DNA from 3 places in the Geobacillus sp. JS12 genome. Region 3 is predicted to be linked to each of the others. Evidence: riboswitches for the same ligand, from Rfam matches in the RefSeq annotation. Region 3 holds a riboswitch; each other region holds the start of a gene.
The links. A riboswitch is a leader RNA that binds a small molecule or an ion and turns the genes downstream of it on or off. The one in region 3 is predicted to bind cobalamin.
Positions count from the first base shown of each region.

Region 1: it holds a riboswitch for cobalamin, as region 3 does, so the genes downstream of both, A0V43_RS06365 ((2Fe-2S) ferredoxin domain-containing protein) here and A0V43_RS01895 (ribonucleoside-diphosphate reductase subunit alpha) in region 3, are expected to answer to the same signal.
Region 2: it holds a riboswitch for cobalamin, as region 3 does, so the genes downstream of both, A0V43_RS09295 (ABC transporter substrate-binding protein) here and A0V43_RS01895 (ribonucleoside-diphosphate reductase subunit alpha) in region 3, are expected to answer to the same signal.

Region 1 is NZ_CP014749.1:1,283,307-1,286,963, reverse strand. Features, by position in the region: partial or broken gene A0V43_RS20890 (IS1634 family transposase) at 1-96, opposite strand, end outside; tRNA gene A0V43_RS06375 (tRNA-Gln) at 324-395, shown strand; partial or broken gene rraA (ribonuclease E activity regulator RraA) at 632-1,116, shown strand; cobalamin riboswitch at 1,175-1,368, shown strand; gene A0V43_RS06365 ((2Fe-2S) ferredoxin domain-containing protein) at 1,553-1,951, shown strand; partial or broken gene A0V43_RS06360 (energy-coupling factor ABC transporter permease) at 1,952-2,694, shown strand; gene A0V43_RS06355 (energy-coupling factor ABC transporter substrate-binding protein) at 2,699-2,992, shown strand; gene A0V43_RS06350 (energy-coupling factor transporter transmembrane component T family protein) at 2,976-3,657, shown strand, end outside.
Region 2 is NZ_CP014749.1:1,910,853-1,914,509, reverse strand. Features, by position in the region: partial or broken gene A0V43_RS21015 (IS982 family transposase) at 376-784, shown strand; partial or broken gene A0V43_RS09300 (NUDIX hydrolase) at 907-1,373, shown strand; cobalamin riboswitch at 1,443-1,641, shown strand; gene A0V43_RS09295 (ABC transporter substrate-binding protein) at 1,782-2,738, shown strand; gene A0V43_RS09290 (FecCD family ABC transporter permease) at 2,725-3,657, shown strand, end outside.
Region 3 is NZ_CP014749.1:362,066-365,722, forward strand. Features, by position in the region: gene asnB (asparagine synthase (glutamine-hydrolyzing)) at 1-1,304, shown strand, start outside; cobalamin riboswitch at 1,883-2,077, shown strand; gene A0V43_RS01895 (ribonucleoside-diphosphate reductase subunit alpha) at 2,209-3,657, shown strand, end outside.

The sequences.
Region 1 (3,657 bases), 920 kb from region 3:
CTATTTGGCCTTTGGATCCCATTCATTGTGAGCAAGCTGGAGATAAGCAACGGTTGTTCCATCCTTGTTTTTGCGTGTGACTGGTCGTATGTACATGCCTATATTATAACATATACTTTATTTTTAAAAGAAAAAAATTAATAAATCGCGTGCCTATGAAATCCAGCGTTTTTTCCTAGGATCCACATCACGAAACCCTTGATATAACAGCATTTTGGTCATTTCCATTTGCCTAAAATGACTTCAAAACTGTCGAACTCGGGATTCAGTTTGATGCATAAAGTGCGTTATCATGCCGCATACTGTAAACGACAACAAAACGTTGGGCTATAGCCAAGCGGTAAGGCAACGGACTTTGACTCCGTGATGCGCTGGTTCGAATCCAGCTAGCCCAGCTGAATCGCCGGACGGGGCTCGTTCGTCCCGGCAGCCAAAACGGCTTTCGCCATGTTGTGCGGGGCCGTTTTTTCGTTCGCCGGAAAGCGGGGACGAGAACATCTTTTTATCGTTTTCAGCGGCCCCGCAAGGACACGCATCCGATGCCCGAACAGAAGCAACGCCGCAAAAAATGTGGAGTCGGCAGGATTTTGACGAATGGTGACGAATGAAAAAAACGAAAGGGGAGAGGATCATGAAAACAGCTGATTTATGCGATCAATTTTTAGACGAGTTGCAAGTATGCGAACTGCCGTTCCAATCGTACGGCGGAAAGCGGGCGTTTTCCGGGCCGATCGCGACGGTCGACGTGTTTGAGGACAACGTCCTTGTCCGTGAAGCGCTCGAGACGGTGCCGCCGGGGACGGTGCTCGTGGTTGATGGAAAAGGCTCGCGCCGCGTGGCGCTATTAGGCGACCGGTTGGCGCAAATCGCCTGCGACCGGGGGCTTGCCGGCATCATCATCCACGGCTGCATTCGCGATTCGGCGGAAATCGGCCGCATGCCGCTTGGGGTCATGGCGATCGGCACGTGCCCAGTGAAAAGCAAAAAAGAAGGAAAAGGCGCCCGCGACGTTGTGCTTGAGTTCGGCGGCGTCCGCTGGGAGCCGGGGCATACGTGTACGCAGATGCCGACGGCGTTGTCGTCGCCCGCGAAGATTTGTCGGCAAAAAACGGTTGACGGCCGCCGTCAAGTTGTACTACGATGAAAACGGATGCTTGTTCCATGACAAGATCAATAGGCGAGAAACAAACAAGGTGCCTAAGCCTGCTTAAAGGCTTGGGTGAAAAGGGAAGCCCGGTGAAAGTCCGGCACGGTGCCCGCCACTGTGATGGGGAGCTTTGCGGCAGCAAGTCACTGAAGGATGCTTCGGGAAGACGCCGCCAAGCGATGATCCTAAGTCAGGAGACCTGCCTTGTTTGGATCGGACGGATGCCTACGGGACTATAGGCAGACGTGCGGGAGAATGATGGCTGCATTGGGCCTGTTTGGGCCGTTTACGGCTTTCGTATACATTTTTCTGCACCTCTGCTGTAGAGGTGCTTTTTCTTTTGCCGAAAACCTGCCCGTCTGTCTGCGTCTAAATTCTATCATTCTAGCCAAAAAGGGGGATTCGGTGGCGACATGGGATTTGCGGGGAATGAAGCATCATGTGCTCATTTGCAACGGAGGGACGTGCCTCCGCCATGGCGGGGATGACGTGACAACGGCGGTGCGCGAGGAGATCGCCCGCCTCGGGCTTGACGACGCTGTCCATACAACAAGGACGCGCTGCAACGGACGATGTCAAGACGCGTGCGTGATGATCGTCTATCCACAAGGCGTTTGGTATCGACAGATGACGCCGGAGCGGGCAAAGGAGGTTGTGCGCGCCCATTTGGATGAGGGGCTGCCTCTTTTGGAATGGGCGACGTATGAATACGAAGGCCAATTGGTGTTGACGCCGGCCGGCGAACGGGAGGCGCCAAGCGGAAAACGGAAAACGGAACATGCTGCGAAAGGAGTGAAGGGATAAATGAAGAGAGCGGTTCGATGGAGCGGAATGGCGGCTTTGTTCGTTTCCTATTTTTTGTTGACGAATGAAAATGAAGCGTATGCCATGCATATTATGGAAGGATTTTTGCCTGTCAAATGGGCGCTGTTTTGGTGGCTGCTGTTTTTGCCGTTCTTTGTGTTCGGATTGCGGCGGCTTGTGCATACGCTGAAGCAGCACCCCGAACATAAGCTTCTGATGGCGTTAGCTGGCGCGTTTACATTTGTATTGTCGGCGTTGAAAATTCCATCCGTCACCGGCAGCAGCTCGCATCCGACCGGGATCGGCTTCGGCTCGGTTTTGTTTGGACCATGGGTGATGGTGGTGATCGGCACAGTCGTTCTTCTCTTTCAAGCGCTGCTTCTTGCCCACGGAGGAGTGACGACGCTTGGGGCCAATGCGATGTCGATGGCGATCGTCGGCCCGTTCGTCGCGTACGGAGTGTATCAACTGTGCCGAAAAGGGGCGGTATCCAATCGAGCGGCTTTGTTTCTTGCCGCTTGTTTGTCTGATTTGGCTACATATGTCATGACGTCCCTGCAGCTTGCCTTGGCGTTTCCGTCTCCTGATGGGGAGTCACCGCCTCGTTTTTGAAATTCGCCGGCATTTTTGCCATTACTCAAGTGCCGTTGGCGGTGACGGAAGGCATCATAACGGTAATCGTCTGGAACTGGCTTTCCTCCTATCAAGCTTCTCCGCTGTTCCAAAAGGAAAAGGGGGCGTAATGCGATGAAGAAAAATGGCTTGCTCGTGTTGCTGGCTGCTTTGCTTGTCATCATTCCGCTTTGGTGGGCGCGCGGATCGGAATTCGGTGGAACGGACGATCAGGCGGAAAAAGCCATTCAAACGCTCAACCCGCATTACCGGCCGTGGTTTGAGTCGATCTTCACCCCTCCAGGCGGCGAAGTCGAAACGCTTCTGTTCTCGCTGCAAGCCGCGCTTGGCGCCGGCGTGATCGGCTACGTCGTCGGGTTGTACAAAGGGCGTTCGGAGCGGAAAAACAACCATGATTCGCGAGTTTGACCGTTGGGCGTATGACAACCGGCTGCGGGCATGGCGGGCGGAGTGGAAGCTGATCGTGGCGTTTGTTATGCTTGCCGTTGTCATGATGGGCGGCTGGCGCGAACAATGGCTTGTGCTCATCGGAATGGCGTATTGGATTGTCGCTCGTGCACGAGTGCCGTTTTCCGTGTATGGAAAAGCGATGCTCGCCGCCTCCGTTTTTTTAGGGCTCAGCCTGCTGACGCTCGTTGTGTCCGTGTCGGTTCCTTTTCAAATAACTTTCATCGACAGCCAGCTGCAGCCGGCTGCAAAGCTCGCCGTTCGCTCCCTTGCCGCCTGGTCGTGCTTGTTTTTCCTTCTCATTACGACGCCGGCGCCGGACTTGATTGCGGTGCTGAGGCGAATGCGGCTGCCGGCGGCGCTCGTGGAACTTTGTTTTCTTATGTATCGCTTTATCTTTTTGCTCGAGCAGGCGGCCGCAGAGCTGATGCTGGCATTGCGGGCCCGCAGCGGAGGAACGCATTGGCGGCATGGCGGGATGCTGATGTACCAACTGTGGGTGAAAACGTGGCAGTCGTATGAAGCGTTCAGCCGTTCGCTTGCGGCGCGTGGAGGCGTCGCGTCGGCCGGGCATACGCATCAGCGGGAAAAAGCGCATGTGCCTCTTGTCGATGTTGCGGCCGGCA
Region 2 (3,657 bases), 1.5 Mb from region 3:
ACTAGCACCACGGGTTTAAGGTATATAAGCTGTAATAAAGAATTTCCACGGTTTTGTATTAATGTTCAAGCCAGTATATAATGCGAGTATGCCGAGAGTCTGGTGGATAAACACTTTTTTGAATTAAGTGTTTTAAGACACAGAAGGAATATTAAAATATAGGTTTGGAAATTTTTAATTTACACTCTATTTTTACCGCGTTATCAATTATAAGAAGAAGTTAAATTCTGAATATATATAAAAAGATATGTATTGCATGATGTTTAGTTACCCGTGGTGCTAGATAAAATCAGACGAGCATAAAAATAGTCCTTGTATGAAAATCTCCTTTTAAAATGAAAGTGCTCACCTAACATTAGAAAGGAGAAATATCCCATACAAGAGCGTCTTCATTTTACAACGGATCAAGCGGAAATTCAAAAGCAATATACGGCGATCTTGTTCTTGGTATCAGCGCAACTGTCTGGCGGCTCTAAATGTATTGTAGCGCTGAAATCGTCATTTGTTAAAGCAAGGAAATGGGTCATAATCGCCATTCATATTCTTGGAAAGTTGTTTTGTTTTACTTCGGAACGAGCAGGGTATCAGTATGTCATTGGAAACTTATTCACTAGGGAGATGTTCCCTGAACGCTCTCGATATAACTGTTGTTGTCGGTTGCTCCGTTTTTCCGTTAAATAGAGTTTTTCTAATAGATCCGTCACCAACTAGCGAGGCACGGACAACATCATGCCTATGCTGTTGTGGAGATCTTGTCCCTCTTGCGCTGTGTCATCACGTGAGGCGTTAATGTTCAACTAGCACCACGGATTTTCCTTATTTTTTTCAAGATGGCAGTATAGATGGGGCAGCTGCTTTTTTTCTGCAGGAGAGAGCTAGGATCATTCCGCGATGTAGGAGGAGAGCTTGATGGATAAACACCAACAAGCCATTATCACCGTTTCAGCCTATATTACGAATGACACGGGAGAGGTTTTGCTTGTTAAAAGCTATGACCGCTCCGATACGTGGGAAATGCCGGGTGGACAAGTTGAACCGGGCGAGCCGCTCGATCGGGCCGTTCATCGTGAGGTGCATGAAGAGACTGGCGTTGACATCCGTCTCATTGGGGTCAGCGGCGTGTACTACAATGAAACTAAAAATATCATAAACATTGCATTTAAAGCGACATATGTGAAAGGAAACGTTTTTCCCAGCCTGAGGAAATTCAAGAGGCGAAGTTTGTGTTGATCGATGAGTCGAATATTGATGAATATGTGACATGGCCGCATTTGAAATCGCGGGTGCTCGATGCGATGAAAAGGGGATGCTCTGTTCCGTATGAAGCATGGGTCATGAATCCGTCTCGATTATCTACAAGAGTGGGAAGGTGAAGTGCTGTAAATTCATAGTTGTCAAATGCTAAACGCTGCATTATTATAAAAATGTCCATATCCCATAACTGAATCCATTCGCAGCAAGGTGCCGAAAAGGCTTAATAGGGAATCCGGTGGGAATCCGGAGCTGTCCCCGCAACTGTCAATGCGGACGAAATGAAATCGCCACTGTACGGACAGATGGCTTGCGCTGTTTTCCGTACGGGAAGGCTTCAGAGTAGGATGAAGCATGAGCCAGTAGACCTGCCTTGCTTGCCGCAGTTTCCGAATCTTCGGGGGTGAGACGCGGAAACAGTCGTACAGGGCATTGTTGTGCCCATTGGCGGTCTGTTTCGCGCTCATTCCCAGATTTAGGCGGAATGGGCGTTTTTTATTGTACATACATCACTGAAGGGGGAATGACGGATGAAACGTTGGACATGGCCGGCGGTGGTGGCGGTGTTCTTCCTTTTGGCCGCCGTGCTCGTCGGCTGCGGCGGGGCGAATGGCAGCACCGAGCCTGCGAAAAAAGAAGAACCGAAAACGGAACAAGCGGCGTTTCCGGTGACGGTGAAAGACGGGCTTGGCGAGGATGTCACGATCAAAGCGGAACCGAAAAAGATCGTCTCGCTCATCCCAAGCAATACGGAAATCGCCTATGCGTTGGGGTTGGGCGATAAGATCGTCGGCGTCAGCGATTTTGACAATTATCCGGAAGACGTCAAAACGAAAACGAAAATCGGCGGCATGGAATTCAACGTCGAGAAAATCATTTCGCTCCAACCCGACCTTGTCTTGGCCCACGCGTCAAGCGCCCATAACTCGCGCGATGGCCTCAAGCAATTGAAAGACGCCGGCATCACCGTGCTTGTCGTGAATGACGCGAAGTCGTTCGACGATGTGTATGCGTCCATCGAATTGATCGGCAAAGCGACCGGGACGACAGACAAAGCGAAGCAAGTGATTAAGGATATGAAAGAGAAGCTTGCGCAAATTCAAGAAAAAGCGAAACAAATCCCGGCGGACAAACAAGCGAACGTCTGGATTGAAGTGTCGCCGCCGCCGCAAATTTATACAGCCGGCAAAGGGACGTTTATGGATGAGATGCTTCAAGTGATTTCAGCGAAAAACGTCGCCGGCAGCTTGGAAGGCTGGCCGATGGTGACGGAAGAAAAAGCAGTGGCCTATAAGCCGGACGTCATCATCACCACATACGGCGGAGCGAAGCAAGTGTTTGCGCGCGCCGCTTGGAAAGACGTGCCGGCGGTGAAAAACAAGCGGGTGTATGACGTCAACACCGACTTAGTAAGCCGCCCGGGTCCGCGCCTTGTCGAAGGGGTCGAGGAACTTGCCAAAGCCATTTACCCGGATGTGTTCAAGTAAAACGTGGATGTATATATTGGCCGTCACGGCGGCCATGTTATCGTTGCTCGTAGGGATATCGACAGGATCGCTGTCGATTCCCTTTTCTTCTATTGTTCGCATTCTTGCGTCCGAATGGTTTGGTATGCCGCTTCCGTCTGACATTCCGGCCGATTGGGTGCCGATCGTGATGGCGATCCGCTTGCCGCGCGTCGTGCTCGCTTTTTTGGTCGGGGCGTCATTGGCGCTGGCCGGGTCCGCGTTTCAAGGGCTGTTAAAAAATGCGCTCGCCGATCCGTACACGCTCGGCGTCTCGTCCGGCGCCTCGGTCGGGGCGGTGCTCGTCATCTTTCTCGGCTGGCAATGGCCGCTCTTTGGCACGTTCACGCTGCCGATCGTGAGCATTTTATGCGGCATGGCGACGCTTGTCGCCGTTTTGGCGTTCACTCGCGCGGTTGAGCCGCAGCTGTCGGTTGAGACGATCATTTTAGCCGGCATTATCTTCGGCGCGTTTTTCAGCGCGTTCATTTCACTGATGATCGCTTTGACCGGGGAAGAATTGCGGCAAATCATCTCATGGCTGATGGGAAGCGTCGCGATGCGCGGCTGGAAATACAGCGGGCTTTTGTTGCCGTTTTTTCTCATCGGCGCGGCGGTGCTTCTCGCCAACGGCCGCGAGTTGAACGCGTTTGCTTTTGGCGAGGCGGCGGCGCTTCATGTCGGCGTTGATGTTACGCGCCGAAAAGTCATCATTTTGACGGCGGCGGCGCTGCTCACCGGCGCGGCGGTGTCGGTGTCCGGGACGATCGGTTTTGTTGGGCTCGTTGTTCCGCATATGGTTCGGCTTGTGTGCGGGCCAAACTACCGGGTGCTGCTGCCGCTGTCGCTCTTGTATGGCGGGGCGTTTCTTGTGCTTGCCGATGTGGCGGCGCGGACGATC
Region 3 (3,657 bases):
AGCTGGAGCCGGGGCATTATCTCAAGAAACAAGTCGGAAAACCGCTCACCATTCATCGTTATTGGAAGGCATCCTTCGAGCCCATTCGCCAATCGGAAGAGGAGCTTGTCAAGAAAATCCGCGATGCGCTGTTTGATTCGGTCAACGTCCATATGCGCAGCGATGTGCCGGTCGGTGCGTTTTTGTCGGGAGGTATTGATTCATCGTTCATCGTCGCCATCGCGAAACAATTCCATCCGCACCTGAAGACATTTTCCGTCGGGTTTGAGCGGGAAGGGTTCAGCGAAATCGATGTCGCAAAAGAAACCGCAGAGAAGCTTGGGGTAGACAACATTAGCTATGTCATCTCACCGCAGGAGTATATGGAAGAGTTGCCGAAAATTATGTGGCATATGGACGATCCGCTTGCCGATCCTGCGGCTGTGCCGCTGTATTTTGTCGCTCGTGAGGCGAGAAAGCACGTCACGGTTGTGCTTTCCGGCGAGGGGGCGGACGAGCTGTTTGGCGGCTACAACATTTACCGCGAACCAGAGTCGTTGCGGCTGTTTGCGCGCATGCCAAACATCGTAAAAGCGGTGTTGCGGGTGATCGCGAAGATGCTTCCGGACGGAATGAAAGGAAAAAGCTTTTTGGAGCGCGGAACGACGCCGCTTGAAGAACGGTATGTCGGCAATGCGAAAATCTATAGCGAAAAGGAAAAAGCGGCGTTGCTCAACACGTACCAAGAGGGGCGCGAATATACGGCGGTGACGGCTCCTTTTTACCGCGAAACGCTTCATGACCCACCCGTCAACCGGATGCAGTATATTGATATTCATACATGGCTAAGGGGCGATATTTTAGTCAAAGCGGACAAAATGACGATGGCCCATTCGCTTGAGCTGCGCGTTCCCTTTTTAGACAAAAAGGTATTTGAGGTTGCTAGGCAAATCGCCCCTAACATGAAAACAGCCAACGGCACGACGAAATATATTTTGCGCAAAGCGGCTGAGGGCATCGTACCGGATCATGTGTTAAACCGGAAAAAATTAGGGTTTCCCGTGCCGATTCGCCACTGGCTGAAAAACGAAATGTATGACTGGGCGAGACAGCTCATCAACGAAAGCGAAACCGATCATCTGTTCCATAAGGACGTGCTCTATCGGCTGCTGGATGAACATGCCCGCCACAAGGCGGACCATAGCCGCAAGCTGTGGACGGTCTTGGCGTTTATGGTTTGGCATCAAGTCTATGTGGAAAAGAAGTACGATTTTGCTCCATCCGCACAAAGCGAGAAGCGGCCAGCGTCTGTTTTGGAGGCGTAGCAGGGAAATGAAGCGTCCCGGAGCTCAGTCGGGACGCTTGTTCATCGAAAGAGGCTGATTTCCGAGCGAAGGAATTTATATAGATGCAATTTGAAGCTTTAACATTTGTAGCTTTTACCGAGCATTTGATCGACTGTCGGGCGACCGAACAACGCCGCTTTCAGACCCATGTATGGGTCTGTGAAGCGGGTGGTTGTTCGGTCTTCCGTTACGCCTTGGCGTGACGGAGGCAAGCCTGTGGCTTGCCTTCGACAGTCGAAAAATGGACAAGTGACTTTTCCATCAAGGATATGTTAAACTTTTTCGTTGCATCTATATAGTTCGTTTTGATGTTCGATTTTGATGGGCGGTTGAGATTGGGCGTTTGAATCCCATTTTGCGTCCCCTCCTTCATATGATTCGTACATGGTGAATCGTAGCAAGTTTTTATGAACGAAATATGAACAAGGAACGATTTTTATGTGGAAGAGAAAATTTGATTCACTCACTCTTGCAATTTTCCCGGTTTTGGTATATGCTTGTTCCATCAGGATGCTAAATACTATATATTGGTTTTGAAGTCTTGTTGTACAACTACATATCGTTCTGCCAAGCAATGGTGTCCATCAGGACTTAATAGGGAATCCGGTGCGAATCCGGAACTGCCCCGCAACTGTATGTGCGGACGAAATGGGATGGCCACTGGCGGCAAGAGCCGTTCGGCGCGCCGCTGGGAAGGCCCCAAAGTAGGACGATGCACGAGTCAGGAGACCTGCCTTGCTTGGAACGTTTCATGTTCTTCGGGGTGTGAGAAGATGAAACGATAGGGGAAAAGAAAAAGGGTTTCGTATGCCTTTTTTCCGTCTGTCGTTTCATCCGCTCGCCTGCCCGAGCGGATTTTTTTATGGAAGGAGAGGGGAAACGAATGACCGTATTGACGAAAATGATCATCCTCGATGACCAAGGGAAGCCGGTTTCGTTTTCACGTGAAGAGTTTGCGTCGCTGATTGGGCAAGCCGCCGCTGGATTTGGCCGTCTGTCGCTTGATGAATACGTCGAGCGTGTTTGGCAGCTTCTCAGTCGAAAGGAGTCCGTCACGGTAGAACAGCTGCACCAAACGGCTATTTTGGAAGGACTTTCTTACATTGATGAAGATGAGCCGGAATGGACGTTTGTGTGCGCCCGGCTGTATTTGCAGAAACTGTACCGCGAGGCGGCACGGCAGCGCGGGTACGATGAACGCGAGCGGTATGGCGATTTCTACGCGCTGCTTGTTGCGCTGACAGAACAAGGGGTGTACAGCCCGTTCTTGCTTGAACGTTATACGAAAGAAGAAATTGATGCCATCGGTGCGTTTCTTGATCCGGAGAAGGACAAGCTGTTTACGTACATTGGGCTGCGCACGCTCGCGGATCGGTATTTGGCCCGCGATTATGAGCGACGGCTGTATGAATTGCCGCAGGAGCGGTTTTTGGTCATCGCCATGACGCTCATGGCGAATGAACCACCCAAGCGGCGCCTTGAGCTCGTGAAGGAAGCGTATTGGGCGTTAAGCAACTTATACATGACTGTGGCGACGCCGACGCTTGCTAATGCCGGGAAGTCGTACGGCCAGCTGTCGAGCTGCTTTGTCGACACGGTCGATGACAGCTTGCAAGGGATTTATGACAGCAACACCGACATCGCCAACTTGTCGAAATCGGGCGGCGGCATCGGCGTTTATTTGGGGAAAATCCGTTCGCGCGGCAGCGACATTAAAGGGTTCAAAGGGGTCTCCTCCGGCGTCATCCCGTGGATGAAGCAGTTGAACAATACAGCGGTGAGCGTCGATCAGTTGGGACAGCGAAAAGGGGCCATTTCCGTCTATTTGGATGTATGGCATAAAGACATTTTTGCGTTTCTCGATGCGCGGCTCAACAACGGCGACGAACGGCTGCGGACGCATGATTTGTTCACCGGCGTTTGCATCCCTGATTTGTTCATGGAGCAAGTCGAACAGCGCGGCGACTGGTATTTGTTTGATCCGCATGAAGTGCGGAAGGTGATGGGGTTTAGCTTGGAGGATTTTTATGATGAGGAAAAAGGGTGCGGGAGTTTCCGCGAGAAATACTGGCAATGCGTCAACGAACCAAGGCTGTCGAAAGAAAAAGTGCCGGCGATCGACGTGATGAAAAGCATCATGCGCAGCCAGCTCGAGTCGGGGACGCCGTTTATGTTTTACCGCGATGAAGTGAACCGGCAAAATCCGAATCGCCATCTCGGGATGATCTACTGCAGCAACCTTTGCACGGAAATCGCGCAAAACCAAAGCCCAACGGTGATGAAGCGGCAATATGTAAAAGACGGGATGATCATCATTGAGAAAATCCCAGGC